2 regions of the Buttiauxella agrestis genome follow, and region 1 is predicted to be linked to the other one. Evidence: predicted binding sites of a transcription regulator. Region 1 holds the regulator's gene; the other holds the start of a gene.
The links. The regulator LexA, encoded in region 1, represses DNA repair genes until DNA is damaged. The targets are predictions, from matches to a motif close to TNCTGTATGTACATACAGNA.
Positions count from the first base shown of each region.

Region 2: sbmC (DNA gyrase inhibitor SbmC) is a predicted target of LexA. The motif match lies at 9,180-9,199, and genes of this name have one in related genera.

Region 1 covers NZ_UIGI01000001.1:4,631,372-4,642,893, reverse strand. The annotation lists gene DY231_RS21950 (maltoporin) at 1-1,123, shown strand, start outside; gene malM (maltose operon protein MalM) at 1,271-2,227, shown strand; gene ubiC (chorismate lyase) at 2,401-2,910, shown strand; gene ubiA (4-hydroxybenzoate octaprenyltransferase) at 2,910-3,782, shown strand; gene plsB (glycerol-3-phosphate 1-O-acyltransferase PlsB) at 3,868-6,297, opposite strand; gene DY231_RS21925 (diacylglycerol kinase) at 6,424-6,792, shown strand; gene lexA (transcriptional repressor LexA) at 6,901-7,509, shown strand; gene dinF (MATE family efflux transporter DinF) at 7,583-8,914, shown strand; gene DY231_RS21910 (CsbD family protein) at 9,073-9,282, shown strand; gene zur (zinc uptake transcriptional repressor Zur) at 9,345-9,860, opposite strand; gene DY231_RS21900 (cupin domain-containing protein) at 9,970-10,473, shown strand; gene DY231_RS21895 (conjugal transfer protein TraF) at 10,642-11,522, shown strand, end outside.
Region 2 covers NZ_UIGI01000001.1:1,688,702-1,700,223, forward strand. The annotation lists gene hisD (histidinol dehydrogenase) at 1-36, opposite strand, end outside; gene hisG (ATP phosphoribosyltransferase) at 41-940, opposite strand; His leader region at 977-1,099, opposite strand; gene hisL (his operon leader peptide) at 1,075-1,152, opposite strand; gene DY231_RS07975 (SDR family oxidoreductase) at 1,323-2,150, shown strand; gene DY231_RS07980 (LysR substrate-binding domain-containing protein) at 2,189-3,115, shown strand; gene gabT (4-aminobutyrate--2-oxoglutarate transaminase) at 3,241-4,539, shown strand; gene yoeI (membrane protein YoeI) at 4,695-4,757, shown strand; gene DY231_RS07995 (APC family permease) at 4,747-6,111, shown strand; gene sbcB (exodeoxyribonuclease I) at 6,170-7,597, opposite strand; gene dacD (serine-type D-Ala-D-Ala carboxypeptidase DacD) at 7,863-9,029, shown strand; gene sbmC (DNA gyrase inhibitor SbmC) at 9,224-9,694, shown strand; gene DY231_RS08015 (FUSC family protein) at 9,785-10,843, shown strand; gene DY231_RS08020 (DUF496 family protein) at 11,068-11,388, shown strand.

The DNA.
Region 1 (11,522 bases):
AGAAGGCGATAAGAGCTTCTACTTTGATACCAACGTGGCTTACTCCGTAGCACAGCAGAATGACTGGGAAGCAACCAGCCCGGCATTCCGTGAAGCAAACGTGCAGGGTAAAAACCTGATTGATGCACTGCCAGGCGCAACTATCTGGGCCGGTAAGCGTTTCTATCAACGTCATGACGTACACATGATCGACTTCTACTACTGGGATATTTCTGGTCCGGGTGCAGGTCTGGAAAACGTAGACGTAGGCTTCGGTAAACTTTCCCTGGCTGCAACACGTTCTACTGAAGCGGGTGGTTCTTCTACATTCGGCAGCGACAATATTCGCGATTACACCACAGCGACTGCGAACGACGTCTTCGACGTGCGTTTAGGTCAGATGGAAGTTAACCCAGGCGGTACGCTGGAATTCGGTGTTGATTACGGTCACACCAACGTTAACGACGACTACTATCTGCAGCCAGAAGCCTCTAAAGATGGCTGGATGTTCACCGCAGAACACACCCAGAGCATGCTGAAAGGCTATAACAAGTTCGTTGTACAGTACGCGACTGACTCCATGACCTCGCAGGGTAAAGGCCTGTCTCAGGGTGGCGGTATTGGTCTTGGCAACAACGAAGACGGTAGCCCGTACGCTTATGGCATCAACAACAACGGTCACTTGCTGCGCGTTATCGACCACGGTGCTGTGACGCTGGCTGACAACTGGGACCTGATGTATGTGGGTATGTACCAGGACATCAGCTGGGATAACAACAACGGCACCCAATGGTGGACCGTCGGTATCCGTCCAATGTACAAATGGACGCCAATCATGAGTACCTTGCTGGAAGTCGGTTACGACAACGTGAAGTCCCAGAACACCGGCGACACCAACAACCAGTACAAAATCACCCTGGCACAACAATGGCAGGCAGGCGACAGCATCTGGTCCCGTCCGGCAATTCGTGTCTTCGCAACTTATGCGAAGTGGGATGAGAAATGGGGTTATGACACCACTGGCAGCGCTGCTGGCAACCCAAACTTTGGCAAAGCAACCAGCGACGGCTTTAACGGCATGTCCTTCGGTCGCGGCGACAGCGATGAGTTCTCCTTCGGTGCCCAGATGGAAATCTGGTGGTAATACTGCTTTAACCTGATGTTATGACTCGATGAGGGGCTCGCCACTGGGCTCCTCATCATTATTACCCTTGTATGCCAATACTCGTTTCAGATGAAAAGCGCTATTGCCTGGCTACCTTTTCATCGACTTCCACTCGAGGTTATAACAATGAAAATGAAAAAAAGTCTCGTCGCAATCTGCTTATCAGCGGGATTGTTTGCAAGCCTGCCAGCCGTAAGCCTGGCTGACGTCAACATCGTTCCACAGGATATTTCGGCCGCTCCCGCCGTCCCAGCTTCTGCACTCCAACAGTTGCAATGGACGCCAGTGGATCAGTCGAAAACCCAAACTACCGATCTTTCTATCGCCGGACAGCGTCTGAGTGCTGGCGATATTACTGGCCCCGTTGCGGCTTATAGCGTGCCGGCCAATATTGGTGAGCTGAACATTACGCTGACCAGTGAAGTGAAACAAAATGGGGTATTTGCGCCGAACGTGTTGGTTCTTGACCAGAACTTGACGCCTGCTGCCTATTTCCCGTCGAGCTACTTTACCTACCAGGAGCCTGGCGTGATGTCAGCCGACCGCCTGGAAGGGACGATTAAACTGACGCCTGCGCTGGGTCAGCAAAAAGTATATTTATTAGTTTTCACCACCAACAAAGACACACAGCAAACCACCAAAATGCTCGACCCGGCAAAAGCCTATGCAAAAGGCACGGGTAACGCTGTACCGGATATTCCAGACCCGATTGCCCGCCATACCACTGACGGCCTCTTGAAAGTGAAAGTCAAAACCTCTTCAAGCTCCAGCATTCTGGTTGGACCGTTATTTGGTTCATCCGGCCCAGGCCCGGTCACTGTGGGTAATACCGCAGCGCCAGCCGCAACATACGTTGCCCCGGTAGCCGTTGCCGCGCCAGTGGCGGCACCCGCCGCAGCAGCACCTGCCAAAAAATCTGAGCCAGTGCTAAGTGACACCGAAACGTACTTCAACCAGGCAATCAAAGATGCAGTAGCGAAAGGCGATGTAGACAAAGCCCTGAAACTGCTCGACGAAGCTGAACGCCTGGGATCGACGACTGCCCGTAAAACTTTTATCAGCAGTGTAAAAGGCAAGGGGTGACCGTCTCCCCGCAGTGCTGATGTTTGAGGTTTGGTGCGCCGCCTGGCGCACCTTTTTTCCTTCTTCATCCTTCAAGTTGACTCGGCATTGTTAAACGCTTGTTGTGCTTTTCCTGCCCCGCCATACCTATTCTGCGTTACAATGACTTTCGGTTTTGTTTCGGAGAAATTCACATGTCTGACGCGCTTTCGCCACTGCGCGCCTTACGCTTTGAGGCTACGATCCCCGAGGGGCTGAGTGCATCGCTTCTTGACTGGTTGTTGCTTGAAGATTCAATGACCCAGCGCTTTGAACAATATTGCTCGCGAGTCAGCGTGCGTATTGTGCGTGAAGGTTTTTTCGATTCGCGCGCCGATATCCCCGAAGCTGATTTGCTGCCTGAAGCCAAACGTTACTGGTTGCGTGAAATCATGCTCTGCGGTGACGATGAACCCTGGCTTTTGGGGCGAACCATCGTTCCTGAATCTACCCTCGAGGGGCCAGAGCTTGCATTGCAGCAACTCGGAACCACACCTCTTGGACGTTACCTGTTTAGTGCATCTTCCCTGACACGGGATTTCATTGAGATTGGCCGCAATGAGGAGCTGTGGGGGCGTCGTTCCCGCCTGAGATTAGCCGGAAAACCATTAGTGCTGACCGAGCTGTTTCTCCCCGCATCCCCGCTGTATGTAGAGGAAAAATAATGGAGTGGAGTCTGAAACAAGGCAAATGGCAGGCGTATCAACGCCTGATGCGGCTTGATAAGCCGATTGGCTCGCTTTTATTACTATGGCCCACGTTATGGGCGTTGTGGTTAGCGACACCGGGTGTGCCGCCGCTGACCATTTTATGTGTGTTCATCGCTGGCGTCTGGATGATGCGCGCTGCGGGTTGCGTGGTAAACGACTACGCCGATCGTAAATTTGATGGGCATGTCAAACGCACTGCGCACCGGCCACTGCCGAGTGGGGCAGTCAGCGAGAAAGAAGCACGCATCTTATTTGCTGTGTTGGTTCTGCTGTCGTTTTTACTGGTGCTGACACTCAATACCATGACAATTTTGTTATCGGTAGCGGGGCTGGCATTAGCCTGGGTTTACCCGTTTATGAAACGCTATACCCACCTGCCGCAGGTGGTGTTAGGTGCGGCATTCGGCTGGTCAATCCCAATGGCATTTGCTGCGGTGAGTGAGTCTGTTCCGCTGAGTTGCTGGTTGATGTTTTTGACTAACATCTGCTGGGCCGTGGCTTACGACACCCAATATGCAATGGTCGATCGCGATGACGATTTAAAAATTGGCATTAAATCCACGGCGATACTGTTCGGGCGCTATGACAATTTTATCATCGGTGTTTTGCAGGTTTCGGTGATGGTACTGCTGGCAGTGATTGGCTGGCTGAACGGGTTGGGCGGGGCGTTTTACTGGTCGATTGCTCTGGCGGGCGCGCTATTTATCCATCAGCAACGTCTGACTGCGAACCGCGATCGTGACGCCTGTTTCCGTGCATTCCTGAATAATAACTACGTTGGGCTGGTGTTGTTTATAGGCCTGGTGCTGAGTTACCTGCACTTTTGATATCAAAAACTAAATGGCGGATGGCACTTCGTTTATACGCCCTACAAGTCTAAAAAAACAGGCGGGTTTCCCCGCCTGTTTCGTTTTACTCAGTCGCAGCCTGCGAGGTTGCACTTTCAATCGTCAAACGCACATCCGGCATGATCAGTTCAGCCAGCATCTGGTAGACCTTCATGGTTTCGGTTGGCTCCGCATCCCCGGTATCGCTGATATAGCCTTCATCACGCAGGGTTAATACCAGCGAGGTGAACACGGCTTTATCAAAGAACTCCGGTGCGTTAATACCATGCAAAACAGACAAGCGCTGGGCAACGGTGCGGCTTTCGCGCTCCAGTGTCCCGCGGTTGATGGACGGATTAGCGCTCAACAGCCAGAAAGTAATCGCGTAACGTTGCAGTGTTTCACGAACACCCGCAGCCAGAAGCTGCATAGTGCGTGAACGAGCCGGGTTAATCAGTACTTCATCACCCGCAAGAGTAATCAGTTCCTGACGAACCATCTCATTGAGCAGCGCGTCCATTTCACTGACAAGCTGCGCCTTTTCCCAGCGCAGGAAAAGCTCAGCTTTCAGCATCGGGTAGAGTAATTCGACCTGACGCAGAAGCTCTCCGCGTGAAATGTGGCGATGCTGCGTGATAATCGCGGCCAGCAGAGAAGGCAACACCAGCATATGCAAGATGTTGTTACGGTAATAAGTCATCAGTACCGCCTGCTCACGCGGCAGAATGATGATGTCACCGATAGTATCTTTCTCTACTTCAAACTTGTTCATTTGCAACGCGTGTTCAATCAGTGCTTCTGCTGACTGGTCTGGCGTAGTCGCATCTGGTGAATACGGCACATTACGCAACAGGCTCAAGTAGCAATTGAGCTGCTCGGTCAATTGTTCACGAGTAAGTGAACGCTGACGCGACGCAAGTAATGCGGTACAGCACAGGTTCATGGCATTTGCCGCCCCTGCATTGTTGATACGCACCATCAACTCGGCAGCAATTTCATTGACCGTTGGCGTCAGCCACGCCGGGCGAATCGCTTCGATTGGATCGATTGAATCACGCCACTCAGGAACACGCTGATTGAGGAATGTCATCAACGGCATCGGTTCGCCGAAGTTCACATAGCCCTGGCCGAGGTTACGCAGCTTGCTCAGCCCGCGCACCATCTGCATAAAGCTCTCTTTTTCTTTAGTCGCACCGCGCAGTTCTTTGGCGTAAGTCCCCACTTCCATTACATGCTCGTAGCCAATGTAAATTGGCACCAATGTAATTGGACGAGTACCGCCGCGCAGCATGGCCTGAATGGTCATCGACAGCGTGCCGGTTTTCGGGTCAAGCAAACGCCCGGTACGGGAACGCCCACCTTCCACAAAGTATTCAACGGAATAGCCACGGCTAAACAGCTCGCCAAGATATTCACGGAACACGGTGGAATAGAGTTTGCTGCCTTTAAAGGTACGGCGAATAAAGAACGCGCCCAGGCGACGGAAAATCGGGCCTGCTGGCCAGAAATTCAGGTTGATACCCGCCGCGATGTGCGGAGGAACTAACCCCTGGTGATAAAGCACGTAAGACAGCAGCATGTAGTCCATGTGGCTGCGGTGGCAGGGCACATAGACAATCTCGTGGCCGTCATGAGCCAGTTGGCGCACACGCTCAGCGTTGTGAACGTTAATGCCCTGGTACAAACGGTTCCACGTCAGACCTAACACGCGGTCGGTCAAACGAACGGCTTCATAAGAGAAGTTGGCCGCAATTTCTTCCATCAGCGCGACAGCATTTTGCTGCGCCTTTTCATGGGAGATTTTCTTGCTACGCGCTTCGTCTTCTACCGCGCGGGCGATAGCTTTTGATGCCAGAAGTTTGTTAAACAGATCCTGGCGTACCGGCAGACGCGGCCCGACAGTCGCCAGGCGCTGACGTGCGAAGTGCATACGTGCCACTCGCGCCAGTTTCTGAGCGATTTTTTTATCTGTACCGTGATCGGTTGCCATCTGGCGCAGCGAAACCGGTGCAGAAAAACGCACAAAGCTGTCGCGGCCAAGCCAGGAGACGGCGAAGAATTTCTGAATGCCGTTGAGCATTCTTAATGGCGGATTCACTTCGCCTTTTTCGCGCCCCGGTGAACGGCCAAACATGACCGAAACAGGCACCATCTGCACATCCAGATTTGGATTGCTACGGTGCAAATCGAGGTAATCATGGAACAGCTTGATCGACTCTTCTTTTGGCGTGTAATAAGTGAATACACGCGGCCCGCCATGGATAAAGACATAGCGCGGCAGCACCGCTCCGTCGATTTCTAACGGCTCGAGAGGGTCGGGCAAGTTATGCGCGAGGCATTGAGCGCGCAGGGTTAATAAGTCCGCCTTTGAGTTATAGGGCAGCACGTACATTATTGGACGTGTGGGATCTAAGCCCAGTTCGGCTTGTGGATCTGCCGGAATAGACTTGCTCTTTACCAGAACGCCTAATGGTAAATTAAGTAATTTGTAGTAGATTCTTGGCCAGCCTGACATAAACGATGTAAAGCCTCAGGTTAATGATGCAAATTCGCCGCAAGAATATCAGAATCTGACCCAGATTTCTGTGGCGTTATAATTTTGACAAGCATTGATGCAAATAATTTGAAAAGGTTGCCCAAAATGGCGAGTAGTACCACTGGACTTACCCGTATTATCAAAGCTGCAGGCTATTCATGGAAAGGGCTAAAAGCGGCCTGGATCAACGAAGCTGCTTTCCGCCAGGAGGGCGTTTCGGCTGTCATCGCCATCGCTATTGCCTGCTGGTTAGATGTTGACCCTATTACCCGTATTTTACTGATTGGTTCAGTCGTGCTGGTGATGATTGTCGAAATCCTCAATAGCGCTATTGAGGCCCTCGTTGACCGTGTTGGTACTGACTATCACGAGCTTTCCGGGCGAGCGAAAGATATGGGCTCAGCCGCTGTATTAATCGCCATTATCCTTGCAGTAATTACCTGGGTCACGCTGCTTTGGCAGCATTTGCGATAGTCTTTCCAGAATAGTTAAGTGCCTGGTTTTTTGCTTAATTTGTGGTTCCAAATTCGCCTTTAACTGTATATACTCACAGCATAACTGTATAAACACCCAGGGGGCGGAATGAAAGCGTTAACTACCAGGCAGCAAGAGGTGTTTGATCTTATTCGGGATCATATCAGCCAGACCGGCATGCCACCGACACGTGCCGAGATTGCTCAACGTCTGGGGTTCCGTTCACCGAACGCTGCTGAAGAACATTTAAAAGCTCTCGCCCGTAAAGGCGTGATTGAGATTGTTTCCGGCGCTTCGCGTGGCATTCGCTTGCTGGTGGAAGAGATCACCGGCATCCCGCTGGTTGGGCGCGTCGCTGCGGGTGAACCACTCCTTGCGCAGCAGCATATCGAAGGCCATTACCAGGTAGATCCTTCACTGTTCAAACCGAATGCCGACTTCCTGCTGCGCGTCAGTGGGATGTCTATGAAAGACATCGGTATTATGGACGGTGATTTACTGGCGGTGCATAAAACTCAGGATGTGCGTAACGGCCAGGTTGTGGTGGCGCGCATTGATGATGAAGTGACAGTTAAACGTTTGAAACAGCAGGGGAATACCGTTCACCTGCTGCCAGAAAACAGCGAATTCGAGCCGATAGTGGTTGACCTGCGCGAGCATAACTTCTCGATTGAAGGGCTGGCTGTTGGCGTAATTCGCAACGGTGACTGGCTGTAAAATCTCTTTAGGTGATGCGCATTTAAGTGCGCATCACTGTCTTAATTCTCTTTGATCTCCTTCAGGAGAGGTCATGCAATTATTCTCCACAGCGGATCGTGCGCTCTGGCGCCTCGCTTTACCCATGATTTTCTCCAACATTACCGTCCCGCTGCTTGGCCTTGTCGATACCGCCGTTATTGGTCATCTGGATAGTCCTGTTTATTTGGGCGGCGTTGCCATTGGTGCGACAGCAACCAGCTTCCTGTTTATGTTATTGCTGTTTCTGCGCATGAGTACCACCGGCTTAACCGCCCAGGCCTTTGGTGCAAACAACCCCTCCGCTTTAGCTCGCGCACTGGTTCAGCCTTTATTGCTGGCACTCGGAGCGGGTATTGCCATTGTCTTGCTGCGCGAACCGCTAATCTCACTGGCTCTGCGTATTGTCGGTGGTAATCAGGATGTGCTCTATCAAGCGCGACGTTTTCTTGAGATTCGTTGGCTAAGCGCCCCGGCTTCCCTGGCTAATTTGGTCTTGCTCGGCTGGTTGCTGGGCGTTCAATACGCACGCGCGCCGGTTATCTTGTTAGTGGTCGGTAACGTTCTGAATATTGTGCTCGACGTGTGGCTGGTGATGGGGCTGCATATGAATGTTCAGGGGGCTGCACTCGCTACCGTCACGGCTGAATACGCCACATTTATCATCGGCTTGCTCATGGTGAAAAAGGTCATGGGCCTGCGTGGAATCAGTGGTGAAATACTCAAACAGGCTTGGCGCGGTAATGTTCGGCGCTTGTTGGCGCTTAACCGTGACATCATGCTCCGCTCGCTGTTATTACAGATTTGCTTTGCCTCCGTGACCATCTTTGGCGCGCGTTTGGGCAGTGAAATCGTCGCGGTGAATGCGGTACTAATGACGTTGCTGACCTTCACCGCTTACGCGCTCGATGGTTTTGCCTATGCCGTTGAGGCGCATTCCGGGCAGGCTTATGGGGCCAGAAATCGGGGGCAATTACTCGAAGTCTGGGGGGCTGCATGTCGCCAGGCAGGTTTAGTCGCGCTGGCATTCGCCGCCGTTTATGCCTTGTTGGGTGAGCAAATTGTTTCCCTTTTGACGTCAATTGCTGAGCTGCAACGGCAAGCGGATATCTATTTGTATTGGCAGATAATTTTACCCGTTGTCGGCGTGTGGTGCTATTTGCTTGATGGCATGTTTATTGGTGCAACTCGAGGGACTGAAATGCGCAATAGCATGGCTGTCGCGGCGTTGGGCTTTGGCCTGTCGATGTTTACCGTACCGTATTTAGGCAACCACGGGCTGTGGCTTTCGCTGGCTGTATTCCTTGCGTTACGAGGTTTGTCGCTGGGCTGGATATGGCGTCGCCACTGGCAGAAAAACACCTGGTTTAACAATGTTCAAAATTAAGCCGTTAGGTTAAACATTCTTAGTTTTCCCCATACCGCCATATCCTTGACTACAATTATTTCCACGTCCAGCAGAAACAGGGTGTCAGCCAAACGGAAGCACCCGGACGATGGTAATTTTTTGTTAGTAATTTTTCACCGAACGATGAGGATATTATTATGAATAAAGACGAAATCGGCGGTAACTGGAAACAGTTCAAAGGCACAGTAAAAGAGAAATGGGGCAAACTGACTGACGATGATATGACCGTCATTGAAGGGAAACGCGATCAGCTTGTCGGCAAAATCCAGGAACGTTATGGATATGAAAAGGATAAGGCAGAGGAAGAGGTCGTTGATTGGGAAACTCGCAACAAATACCGTTGGTAATTAGTTTCCCTCAGATGTGTTAACTCTCAGCCCTGCCCAGGTACACGGACGTACCAAATACCCTAACGCGACTTCTTCTTTGACTGAATCGAATGGTCATGCCCACACGCTTCCGGGTGGCTACACGCTTCAACCTCCGCACAAGCACTGCACAATCCATGCGCCTCAATAACATTATGATGCAGAGCAAAGCCTGATTGGGCTGCTAATTGCTGCATAATATCTTCTACGCCTTCCGCACCCTGTTCTTTCACCGCGCCACATCGGTCGCAGATAAACATGGCTGATGAGTGAGTCGGTTGATCAAAAAGATGGCATAAAACATAGCTGTTGGTTGACTCTACACGGTGTACAAAACCTTGTTCGAGAAGAAAATCGAGCGCACGATACACCGTCGGGGGTTTAGCTTGCGGTTCGCTGGCACGCAGTAAATCCAGCAAGTCATAAGCGCTGATTGCACCTGCCTGCTGTGTCAGCAAACGCAGCACTTCAAGGCGTTGTGGCGTCAGGCGCACATTACGCTGCTCGCATAGTTTTTCAGCCTGCGCTAACACGTTTTGTGAAGTCGTGATGTCCATCAGCATTCCCCTGTAGATTAGCCCTACACTTTACCACAATGCGCAAAAAACGCCGAATGGTGCGCCATTCTGGTCACATCCTTTTGAGATGACTATCCCGGAGTTTGTTATGAATAAACCTGATTGCATTCGCCACTGGAAAGAACTGGAAGGTGAAGATGATTCAACCTATCCCGATAGCACTGAATTATTTTCCATTGGCGCGCCGCTGGCTCGCAAACTAGGTTTAACACGCCTGGGGATTCATCACGAACGCCTGCTACCCGGCCGCCGGACTTCTTATCCCCATGCCGAAAGCAGTGAAGAAGAGTTTGCTTATGTCCTGGAAGGGCATCCACAAGTGTGGATTAACGGGCACCTCTATGCGCTGGAACCAGGTGATAGTGTCGGTTTCCCGGCAGGGACAGGCGTTTGCCATACTTTTATTAATAACACCGAACATGAAGTTCGGTTGCTGATTGTCGGCGAAGCCAATAAAGCGGAAAACAGAATTTACTACCCCTTAAACCCCTCTTACGCAGCACAACGTAAAGATCGCTGGATTGACCATCCGCCGCAATTCTTTGGTCAGCATGATGGTCTGCCTTCCCGAAAAACGAACGGTAAACTATAAATAAGTCTGCAAAGGAATTTTGAACCGATAATCCTGATGGATAGAAACAGGATTTCTATGGGCGAAACAGCTCACTTTTTAACTTTTTATTCACAGCAATAGTCTGCCTGCGTTCAGTCATAACTGGCGGGGGCTAGTTATTACAACTGATCAACAGACGAGCGGTGAATGAAAAAAATTAAAAGTTTGGTGGCGCTTAGCGCTGCATCTTTATTTGTGGCAAATCCGGTCTTCGCGGCTGGCACCTGGGCTGAAGCACGTAGTGATGCAATGGGGGGCACAGGTGTTGCCTCCGCAAGTTATGGCAGTGGTGTACTCACCAACCCCGCCTTGCTGGCAAAGGCAAAGGAGGATGACACGGTGACGGTAATTCTGCCGGCGGTCAGCGGGCAAATTACTGATAAAGATAATCTGCAGGATCAGATTGATGAAATTAGCGATAAGGTCGATCAATACAAAAATGTTATCGACGATCTTACCCTGCAGGATATCCTGTTAAACCCAAATGGGTCACTCAATCAGCTTCAGGGGGCGGCGGGCGATCTGGCTGGTGAACTAAACGATCTGAAAGGGAAAACCGCAAACGCTAAAGCGGGGGCGAGCATCGCAGTCAGCATTCCGAATGACGTGCTTTCGGTGGCATTTGTTGCGAAAGCTTATGCGCGTGCGCACGTCAGTTCCTCTATTGATCAACAAGATATTGATTACCTCAACGGCATTGCTAATTCTAATGTTGTTGCAGGTGGGGTGGCGTTGGACGCCGCTATTAACGGCTCCGATGCTATTACCAGCCAGCTGAACTCTACCGCATCAGGTCGCGCTGCTATTGTCTCCGACTATGGTGTAGCGTTGGCGAAGCAGTTTGATCTGGGTGGCGTACCGGTTTCATTTGGCATCACGCCAAAGCTGCAAAAAACCTGGTTATACAACTACACCACGTCGATCTATTCCTATGACAGCAACGACTGGAACAGTAGTCGCTACCGTAATGACGACACGGGTTTCAACGTCGATGCGGGTATGGCAGCCGATTTTGGCGAAAACTGGAC
Region 2 (11,522 bases), 2.9 Mb from region 1:
TTCATTCCAGTCAATCAACGTATTGAAGTTTGCCATGGTGTTACTCCATCATTTTCTCAATTGGTAACACCAGAATTGAACTGGCACCCAGCGCTTTCAGTTTTTCCATGGTTTCCCAGAACAGCGTTTCACTGCTCACCATATGCATCGCTACACGCTGTTGATCGCCTGCGAGCGGCAGAATGGTTGGGCGTTCAGCGCCTGGCAGCAGAGAGATAATCTCGTCCAGACGCTCACTTGGTGCATGCAACATAATGTATTTCGATTCACGCGCCTGAATCACGCCCTGAATACGAGTCATCAGTTTGTCGATAAGCTGTTGTTTAGCTTCTGGCATTTCGCCATCGCGCTGAATCAGGCACGCTTTGGAACGGTAAATCACTTCTACTTCACGCAGGCCGTTGGCTTCAAGCGTTGCACCGGTAGAAACCAGGTCACAAATCGCATCAGCCAGACCCGCACGCGGGGCAACTTCAACGGAACCGTTCAACAAGCAAGATTTGAACTGCACACCTTTGCCATCAAGGTAGCGCTTTAACAGGTGAGGGTAAGAGGTGGCGATACGTTTGTTGTTGAGGCATGCCGGGCCATCCCATGGCTCATCAACAGAAATCGCCAGCGAGAAACGGCAACCGCCGAAATCTAAACGACGCAGCGTGTAATAACGAGGATCTTCGCCCTGAGCGCGGCGAGTCAGCAACTCTTCTTCCAGCACGTTCTCGCCAATAATCCCCAAATCCACCACGCCGTCCATAATCAGCCCAGGGATATCGTCATCACGGACACGCAGAATGTCGATCGGCATGTTTTCTGCCAACGCAATCAGGCGCTGAGTGTGCAGGTTGATTTTTATCCCGCAGCGAGCCAGTAATTCGCGTGAGTCATCGCTCAAACGGCCTGATTTCTGAATAGCTATGCGTAAACGGTTGTTGTCTAACATGTGCAATCTCTCCTGATAAATTCTTGTCTGACGTCCAAAAAAAAGCCCCCGGAAGAAATCTTCCGGGGGCTTATTGACTCGTTCATGCACCAGTGGAAGATTTTTTCATCTTCCAGCACACATCGCCTGAAAGACTAGTCAGGATGATAGTGATGATGGTGGGTCGTATTTTGAACGCGTGTCATAAAATTCTCGTATGAATGTTTATTCATGATGTGCTTTTAACGTAAACCAGATGCAGCGTTGAGCGCAAGGGCTTTTTTCACCTGGGATTAATATTCTGTTTAGCCGCAGTAATTGTCAGTTCCGCTAACGTGGCGTAGCCTAAAAGCAGGGCGAAAAAGAACCGCAGAGAAATATGCTGCATTCCAGGAGACAGGAAATGAAAAAGGTTGCGATTGTCGGGTTAGGCTGGTTGGGAATGCCACTGGCATTGTCATTGTCAGCGCGTGGCTGGCAAGTGACAGGAAGTAAAACCACCCTTGATGGTGTCGAAGCCGCAAGAATGTGCGGAATTGACAGTTATCAATTGCAACTCACGCCCGAACTGATTTGCGATAGCGACGATCTCGACGCGTTGCTTGATGCTGATGCTTTGGTGATAACGCTGCCCGCTCGCCGCACCGGTGAAGGGGACGATTTTTATCTGCAAGCGGTTCAGGAAATTGTCGATAGCGCGTTAGCACATGATATTCCGCGCATCATTTTTACCAGCTCCACGTCGGTTTACGGTGAAACAGAAAGCACCGTGAAAGAAACCTCGCCGCTTGAACCGGTGACTGCCAGTGGCCGCGTGCTTAAAGAACTTGAAACCTGGCTGCATGATTTGCCGGGAACCTCGGTCGATATTCTGCGCCTGGCAGGCTTAGTTGGGCCGGAGCGCCATCCTGGGCGCTTCCTTGCAGGGAAAGTGGATGTGCAAAACGGCACGCATGGCGTCAACCTGGTGCATCTCGAAGATGTTATTTCAGCTATTACGCTGTTGTTGCAGGCTCCAAAGGGCGGACACATCTATAATTTATGTGCGCCAGATCACCCATCGCGTGCTGAGTTCTACACTCAAATGGCGCGCCAGATGAACCTTGATGCGCCAGTGTTCAGAACGGAAGGGCAAAATGGCCACGGTAAGCTGGTGGATGGCAACCGTATTTGCAATGAACTTGGGTTTGAATATCAGTATCCAAACCCGCTGGTAATGCCCATGCAGTAACCGCTGTGGGGCATTGCTCGTGACCGAAGGGAACGAGTATGAAACCACTGCTGGATGTATTGATCATTCTCGATACCCTCGATAAAGAAGGGAGCTTTGCTGCGGCGGCAACAAAGCTTTTCAAAACGCCTTCCGCACTCAGTTACACCGTTCAAAAACTCGAAAACGATCTCAACATTCAAATCCTCGACCGTTCCGGTCATCGCGCACGTTTTACGCGAACGGGTCAGCTTCTGCTGGAAAAAGGCCGCGAAGTACTGCATTCCGTACGTGAACTGGAACAGCAGGCTATCAAGCTACATCAGGGCTGGGAGAACGAACTGGTCATTGGTGTAGACGACTCTTTCCCATTCTCACTGCTGACTCCGCTGATTGAAGCGTTCTACAAAAGTTACAGCGTGACGCGCCTGAAATTTATTAATGGCGTGCTCGGTGGTTCCTGGGAGGCGCTCACCGAAGGGCGGGCGGATATTATCGTTGGCGCAATGAGTGACCCGCCGTCACTGAGCGGTTTTGGTTTTACCTTGCTCGGGCAACTCGAAAGCGTGTTTGTCGTCGCGCCACATCATCCCCTGGCTGAGATCGAAGAACCTCTAACGCGCCGGGTGGTGAAACGCAGTCGCGCGGTGATCGTCGGCGACACTTCCCGTCTTGAACCGTCGCGTTCGATGCATTTGCTTGAAGATCAGGATGCAATCACTGTTTTTGATTTCAAAACTAAACTCGAGCTGCAAATCAGCGGCATCGGCTGCGGTTACGTTCCGCGTTACATGGCGCAACGCTTTATTGAAAGTGGCGTTTTGGTAGAAAAACGGGTGGTTTCCCATGTGCCGTTTGTTCCGGTATGGATTGGCTGGAACGAGCAAACCGCTGGGCTTGCCAGCGAATGGTGGCGCGAGCAGATAGTCAGCAGTCCGGAGATTGCCGTGGTCTACGGCACCACGGAAAATAATACAAATGGGTGAGTGGCAGGGTGCTGTCGTCACATCTATGGTTAAGAGTGGATCGTTATTTCTTCTGAAAGTGTCTTCGCGTTTATTTTTCTTCTCTGCGTGGTTTTGCAGAGTTTTTTTGTGCGCAAGGAGTCTGTATGAAGCAAACCAATCAGCAATGGCAGTCACGACGTGAGCAGGCGGTTCCTCAGGGAGTCGGCAATGCGTTGCCGGTATACATCGAAAAAGCGAAAAATGCCGAAATCTGGGATGTTGAAGGCAAACGCTATATTGATTTTGCTTCGGGTATTGCGGTGCTCAATACCGGGCATAACCATCCGGCAGTGATTGACGCGGTACGTCAACAGCTTGAAAAATTTACCCATCCTTGTTTCCAGGTCACGCCATACGGCAATTATATCGAGCTTGCCGAACGGCTGAATACACTGGTGCCGATAAGCGAACCGTGCCAGACCCTGTTTCTCACCACTGGCGCAGAAGCCGTTGAAAATGCCATTAAAGTGGCGCGAATCGCCACCGGGCGCTCGGCTATTATTGCGTTTCGTGGCGCGTTCCATGGCCGAACCCTTCTGGGAATGGCGCTAACGGGCAAAGTTCAGCCGTATAAAAAAGGTTACGGCCCCTTCCCGGCAGGTATATATCACGCGCCTTATCCAGCGGCATATCTTGGCGTGAGCGACACTCAGGCGCTGGCCTCACTGGCGGGTATTTTTGCCGCCGATGTGTCACCCGATGAAGTCGCCGCCATTATTATTGAACCGGTACAAGGGGAAGGGGGCTTCTACGCCGCATCGCCTTCCTTTATGAAACAACTGCGCGCGCTGTGCGATAAACACGGCATCGTGTTGATTGCCGACGAAATCCAGAGCGGTTTTTGCCGTACCGGTAAAACCTTCGCGATTGAACACAGTGAAGTGGAACCCGATTTAGTCACGATGGCGAAAAGCCTGGCGGGCGGTTTCCCACTTTCGGCGCTGGTCGGCAAGAAATCGTTGTTTGATAAAGCCATGCCGGGCGGGCTTGGCGGCACTTATGCGGGTTCACCCGTGGCGATTGCTGCCGCGCTGGCGGTGACTGATATCATTGAGACGGAAAATCTCAATGCCCGCGCGCAAGAAATTGGCGAGCAAATCACCCGTCGTTTACACGAAATGGCTGAGCAATTTGACTGTATTGGCGATGTCCGTGGTTATGGCGCAATGATTGCCATGGAACTGGTGGAAGAGCGTGACAGCCATCGTCCAAATAAAGAGTTAACACAAGAACTTGTTAAAGAAGCCGGTAAAAAGGGACTGGTGCTGCTTTCTTGCGGAGTGCGAGCCAATGTGATTCGTTTTCTCGTTCCGTTAACTGCTGAAAAAGAAATTGTTAATGAAGGTCTCAACATCTTGTCATCATGCCTCGAATTAGTGCAAAATACGCGCCTCACTAAATGAGAACAAAAAAACCGACGTTAAACGCGTCGGTTATTTTTTTGCATTAAGTTCCAGTAGTCAAACAGGCATCCGCCAAAAAATCCAAGAGGCCGGGCTTCGTACCGGATAGATACTAGCTTTTAAAAAACGACAGTCGTGTCGCCGAGGAAATTCAGATGGGGCAGCTTTTTGCTTTTGCGCAGGTATTCGCCGTTTGGGGGAATGACCATGTCGCTTAACGTCACCGCAGGTGCAAAATCTCGTGTTGAACTCCGTAAGAGCCTAACGCTCATTCCGGTTGTTATGATGGGCCTTGCTTATATGCAGCCTATGACCTTGTTCGATACATTTGGGATTGTATCTGGCCTTACCGACGGACATGTCGCTACGGCTTACGCGTTTGCCCTTGTGGCAATTTTGTTTACCGCGTTAAGTTATGGAAAGCTAGTACGCCGCTTCCCATCAGCGGGTTCCGCCTATACCTACGCTCAAAAAGCTATCCACCCGGTGGTCGGCTTTATGGTGGGCTGGTCGGCGCTGCTTGATTATCTCTTCATGCCGATGATCAACATCCTGCTGGCAAAAATCTATTTTGAAGCCCTGGTGCCGTCGATCCCATCGTGGATATTCGTGGTGCTGCTGGTGGGCTTTATGACCATCTCCAACCTGCGTGGCATCAAAACTGTGGCTAACTTCAATAGCCTCATCGTTGTGCTGCAAATGATTGTGATGGTGGTGATAACGGGTCTGGTGATTTACGGCGTAGCCAATGGCGAAGGTGCCGGCACGTTAACCAGCACGCGTCCATTCTGGTCTGAACACGCAAACGTGGTGCCGATGATCACCGGAGCGACGATACTGTGCTTCTCGTTCCTCGGCTTTGACGGCATTAGCTCGTTGTCCGAAGAAACTAAAGATGCTGGCCGAGTCATCCCGAAAGCGATTTTCCTGACTGCCCTGATTGGCGGCGTGATCTTCGTGGTGGTGTCTTACTTCCTGCAACTGTACTTCCCGGACATCTCTCGCTTCCATGACCCGGATGCGTCACAGCCAGAAATCATGCTGTTCGTGGCAGGTAAAACCTTCCAGTTCGGAATCCTGATTTTCTCCTGTGTGACTGTTCTGGCGTCAGGTATGGCGGCACATGCGGGCGTTTCGCGCCTGATGTATGTGATGGGTCGTGACGGCGTGTTCCCGGAGCGTTTCTTCGGTTACATTCACCCGAAATGGCGCACCCCGGCGTTGAACGTTGTGCTGGTGGGTATCATTGCTCTGTTCGCGGTGAAATTTGACCTGGTTACAGCAACGGCGCTGATTAACTTCGGTGCGCTGGTGGCGTTCACCTTCGTGAACCTGTCAGTCATTTCCCAGTTCTGGATCCGCGAAGGCCGTAACAAGTCCATCAAAGATCACATCAACTATCTGGTGCTGCCAATCTGTGGCGCGCTGACAGTGGGTGCATTGTGGATTAACCTGGAAGAAAGCTCGATGATTCTGGGGCTGATTTGGGCGGCTATCGGCCTGACCTATCTGGCCTTCGTGACTCGTCGCTTCCGTAACCCGGTGCCACAATTCAACGAAGACCTGGCGTAATCGCTGCAGATGAAAAAGGCCGCGAAAGCGGCCTTTTTGTTTTATACCTTCAAAGAAATTAACCCACCAAAAACTGCGCGTACTCAAACAATGCCTTAAGCAACGCCGTCTTTTCTTTATCGCTTTCATGCAGGTTGTACAGCGCTTCCAGTTCTTGCGCGTAGGCCTGCAGCGCCTCCTGAGACAACACCTCACGGCGATGTTCTAACCAGCGCTGTTGTTCTGCTTCATCCAGCGTGCCGGGGAAATTTCGCGCGCGATAGTTAAACAGCAATTTCTCGATGCGTTTATCGGCAAAGGTAATATCCAGCGCCGGTAAATTTTGCGGCTCCGTCTCCAGTACAATGCGCATCGCCGCGCGATCGGCATCGCTGAAGAAGCCATTATACAATTGAGCATCGACATTATCAGACGGCACAAAAGGCTCGGCCTCAGCAAAAATAGCCACCGCTTTTTCACGCGCGGCCGGGTGTTCACGCAGTAATTTCAGGTTATCCAGGCAACGTTTACGATCGATGCCTAACCGCTCGGCATCTTCCGGACGCAGAGTATTCGCCACCGCCAGCACCGGGCATTTATTCAAATGCACCAGTTTGATGGGCACCGCCGGACTATCGCCCAACGCGGCTTTCGGTGTATACAAACGCTCGCGTAATGCATCGGCATCCAGTTCCAGCAGTGGAGAAATATCTCCAGCCAAATCGACCATGATCACCGCATTACGGTTATCCGGATGCCAGGCCAGCGGCGCAATCCAACTGGTATTGCCGCGCCACGCACCGAACATGCCCGAAACATGCACCAGCGGTTTCATCTGCGGAATATCAATCAGCGTGGTGAGCTTGTGTTTGGAGCGGTAAGTATAGAGATACTCGAACAGACGCGGCTGGCGTGTTTTAACCAGTTGCGCCATAGCGATAGTGGCGTAAACGTCGGACATCGCATCGTGCGCGTTGGCATGATCAATTCCGTTGGCTTTGGTTAAATGCTCCAGGCGAAAACTCGGCAGACCATCCTCGTTTTCCGGCCAGACAATCCCTTCAGGGCGCAACGCATAACAGGCGCGCATCACATCAAGCAGATCCCAGCGCGAGTTATCGTTCTGCCAGCTCCAGCCATACGGGTCGTAAAAATTACGATAGAAAATATTACGCGTCACTTCATCATCGAAGCGCACATTGTTGTAGCCCACCACACAGGTCTTGGGCAGCGTAAAAATACTGTGGATGCGTTTAGCAAAATCGGCTTCGTTGACTCCCTGAGCCAGCGCGTGCTGCGGGGTAATCCCGGTAATCATCACTGCTTCGGGTTGAGGCAGATAGTCATCAGCGGGTTTGCAGTAAAATACTTCCGGTTCGCCAATGACATTGAACTCGGAATCTGTCCGAATCGCTGCAAATTGCGCGGGGCGGTCAAGCGAAGGACTTTTGCCGAAAGTCTCATAATCATGGAAGAGAAAGGTCGGTTGTTGCGTTGTATTATCCACGGTTTACTCCCGCCCTTGAGTGTTGTTTAACATATTGTTATTAAACTGAAATCCCACTAAAACTCTCTCCATGTTTCAAACTTGTTGGTCAGTCACTGCATCAGTGCATGGTAAACCATTAACAGGCCTCCTGCACCACTGCGCAAGATATTCAAGATGAGTATGCAATGCTATCTATTCATATATTTTTGCAATTTAATTGCGAAAATTATCGCAAACTCCAGTAAAAGAAGCGGCTGAATTTATTGTTACCGAGGGTATATCGTTGAAGATCCGTCTGTTTGCTGTCTGTTCTCTGCTGTCATTATCTGCTCACTCCGCTTTTGCCGACGATATCTTTGTTAACCCGCCATCCCCTCCACAAATTCAGGCGGGTTCCTGGGTGTTGATGGATTACACCACCGGGCAAATTCTGGCTGCGGAAAATGAACATGTGCGACGCAACCCGGCAAGTCTGACTAAATTGATGACGGGCTATGTGGTGGACCGCGCCATTGATAGCGGGCGCATCAAGGCTGACGATATCGTGACAGTGGGCAGAGATGCCTGGGCAAAAGGCAATCCGGTTTTCGACGGTTCATCGCTGATGTTTTTGAAACAGGGTGACAGACTCACCGTTCACGATTTGAGTCGCGGGTTGATTATCGACTCCGGGAACGATGCTTGTGTCGCGCTAGCCGATTACGTTGCTGGCGGGCAGCCGCAATTTGTGGCGATGATGAATAAATACGTGCAGCAATTACGCCTGCGCGATACCCATTTTGAAACGGTACACGGCCTGGATGCACCGGGTCAGCACAGTTCCGCTTACGATCTTGCCGTGTTATCCCGCGCCATTATTCATGGCGAACCTGATTTTTATCATATGTATAGCGAACGTAGCCTGACCTGGAATGGCATCACCCAACAGAACCGTAATGGGCTGTTATGGGACAAAGGCTTGAATGTCGATGGCCTGAAAACCGGTCACACCGCGAGTGCCGGGTTCAATCTTATTGCGTCGAGTGTTGATGGCGAGCGCCGTTTAATTGCTGTGGTGATGGGGGCTGAAAGCCCGAAAGGGCGTGAAGATCAGGCGCGTAAATTACTGCACTGGGGTCAGGATAATTTCGATACCGTTCAGGTTCTGCATAAAGGTAAGAAAATTGGCACCGAGACAATCTGGTACGGCGATCAAAAGAAAGTCGAAGTCGGAACCAATCAGGATGTCTATCTGGCGCTGCCAAAATCTGAAGTGCCTAATATTAAAGCTAAATATGTCCTCGACAAGCCTGAGCTGGAAGCCCCTATAGCGGCTAACCAGCATGTCGGTGAGATTGAACTGTTTGACCGCGATAAACTGATTGCGCACTGGCCGCTGGTGACGCTGGCTGATGTCAAAAAGGGCAGCGCATGGTCGCGCTTCAGCGATTATCTGAGCCACAAACTGTAAATTAATTGAAGGATGCAAACGGGGTCGGCAGTTATGCCGGCCCTTTTTTTTGCCTGTACTAAGATCTACAGGCGATAGATTCGCGAAAAGCGATCATGCTCGCAAAGTAACCACATCACCCTGACAAAGGATTGTTTCCCTGCAATTTAGTGGTGTATAAACATACAGTATTTTTAAACGAGTCAGGAGGTCATATGGAATTTAACGTACAACAAGTGCATGAGCGGAAAGTAGCTGGTTTTCATATGGTAGGGCCGTGGGAAAAAACGGTTCATCAAGGGTTTGAGCAGCTTTCTCTGTGGGTGAAAACACACAAAATTGTCGGCGAAGAGTGGCTGGCGGTTTATTACGATAACCCAGACGTTGTGCCTGCGGAAAAGCTGCGCTGCGATACCGTAGTATCAGTGGCCGAAAACTTCACCGTGCCTGAAAACAGTGAAGGCGTTATCACCACTAAAATAGAAGCCGGGCAGTATGCGGTGGCGCGCGCCCGAGTCGATGACGGTGATTTCGCCAGGCCGTGGAACCTGTTCTTCGACAGCCTGCTGGCTGACAACCGCTATCAAATGGCATCGAAACCCTGCTTTGAACACTATCTTAACGATGGTTCGGAGAGTGGAGTCTGGGAAATCGACATGTTTATCCCGGTGGCAGATCAAGTCTGATGCTAAAGGGGGCGCAAGCCCCCTAACTTTGTGATGCCACCTCAATAAAAACAGGTACAATCCCGTTTTTGTTTTTCAGGAGACCCGGGTGTGCGCCCCGACAAATCATTAAGCCCGTTTGAGCTCCGCGTTTATCGCCACTACCGAGTCGTGCACGGTATCCGTATCGCGCTGGCATTTGTGCTCACCTTTCTTATTGTCCATCTTCTGAAAGTGCCAGAAGGGACATGGCCATTAATCACCCTCGTGGTGGTGATGGGGCCGATTTCCTTTTGGGGAAACGTTGTCCCGCGTGCATTTGAGCGTATTGGTGGCACCATTTGTGGTGCAACTATGGGCCTGGTTGCGCTCAGGTTAGAGCTGTTTTCGCTGCCTTTGATGTTGGTGTGGTGTGCGCTGGCGATGTTTATCTGCGGCTATCTGGCCCTGGGTAAAAGGCCCTATCAGGCTTTGCTGATTGGTATCACACTTGCCGTGGTGGTGGGTGCGCCCGCAGGAGACATGGAAATCGCGATGTGGCGTAGCGGTGATGTTATCTTCGGTTCATTACTGGCGATGCTCTTCACCAGCATTTACCCGCAGCGTGCGTTTATCCACTGGCGTATTCAAATGGCGAATTTCGTCACGGCCTTTGGTCGGGTCTACAACGCCGGTTTTTCTCCAAACCTGGTGGAACGCCCACACCTGGAAAAGCATCTGCGCCAGGTATTAAGTGATGTGGTCAGAATGCGGGCGTTGATTGGCCCGAGCAGCAAAGAAACCCACATTCAAAAAACCATTTTTGAAGCGATTCAAACCGTCAGCCGTAACATGGTGTGCACGCTCGAGCTGCAAATTAATGCTTACTGGGCGTCCCGTGAAAGCCACTTCCTGATGATCAACGCACGCACACTGCGTGACACTCAGCAGATGACGCAACGCACACTCGCGGCAATTGCCCTGGCATTGCATGACGGAAATCCGTCGCCGATTTCTGCCAATAACGAAAAACTAACCGAAATCGTCAGTGAGTTGCGCCAGTTGATGCAAGAGGGGCCGAACGGGAAACTTCAGGAAACCCCCATTCATGGCTACGTCTGGTTGAGCCTTGAGCTTGCCCGTCAACTGGAATTGCTCTCACAGTTGATCTGCCGCGCGTTACGCAAATAATTGCTTAGTCTGATATGAATTGCTGGTTTCGATTCAGCACTATTTGAGGTTAAGATAGCGAAAGAGACCCATCGCCTGTATGTTCGGGTTGCAGCTAATCACCATGCAGCTTGAAGAATGACATTGTCAGCGGCCGTCGCTACCTTTAAGGTAAGCTTATGACCGTTAACTTAATGAATCGTTGTTTTAACGAATCCAAGTATGAAATTAGCAGGGGTATAAAAATGGAACCAACCAAACCATCTTTCCAGGACGTGCTTGAGTTTGTGCGTCTGTTCCGTCGTAAAAACAAACTGCAACGTGAAATCCAGGACGTGCAGAAAAAGATCCGTGATAACTCAAAACGCGTTCTGCTGCTGGACAACCTGAGCGATTACATCAAGCCGGGCATGAGCATCGAAGCTATTCAGGGCATCATCGCCAGCATGAAAACCGACTACGAAGACCGCGTTGATGACTACATCATCAAAAACGCTGAGCTGTCTAAAGAGCGTCGTGAAATTTCCAAAAAATTGAAAGTGATGGGCGAAATCAAGGCCGATTAAATTTACCCGTCATACTTCGGGCTGCCTCTGCGTTGGCTGCGTTCACTTGCCGCCTTGATGCAACTCGAATTATTTAGGGTAAATAGTGTTAATTTTAGAAACCGCCATTCATGGCGGTTTTTTTTCGCCTGAGT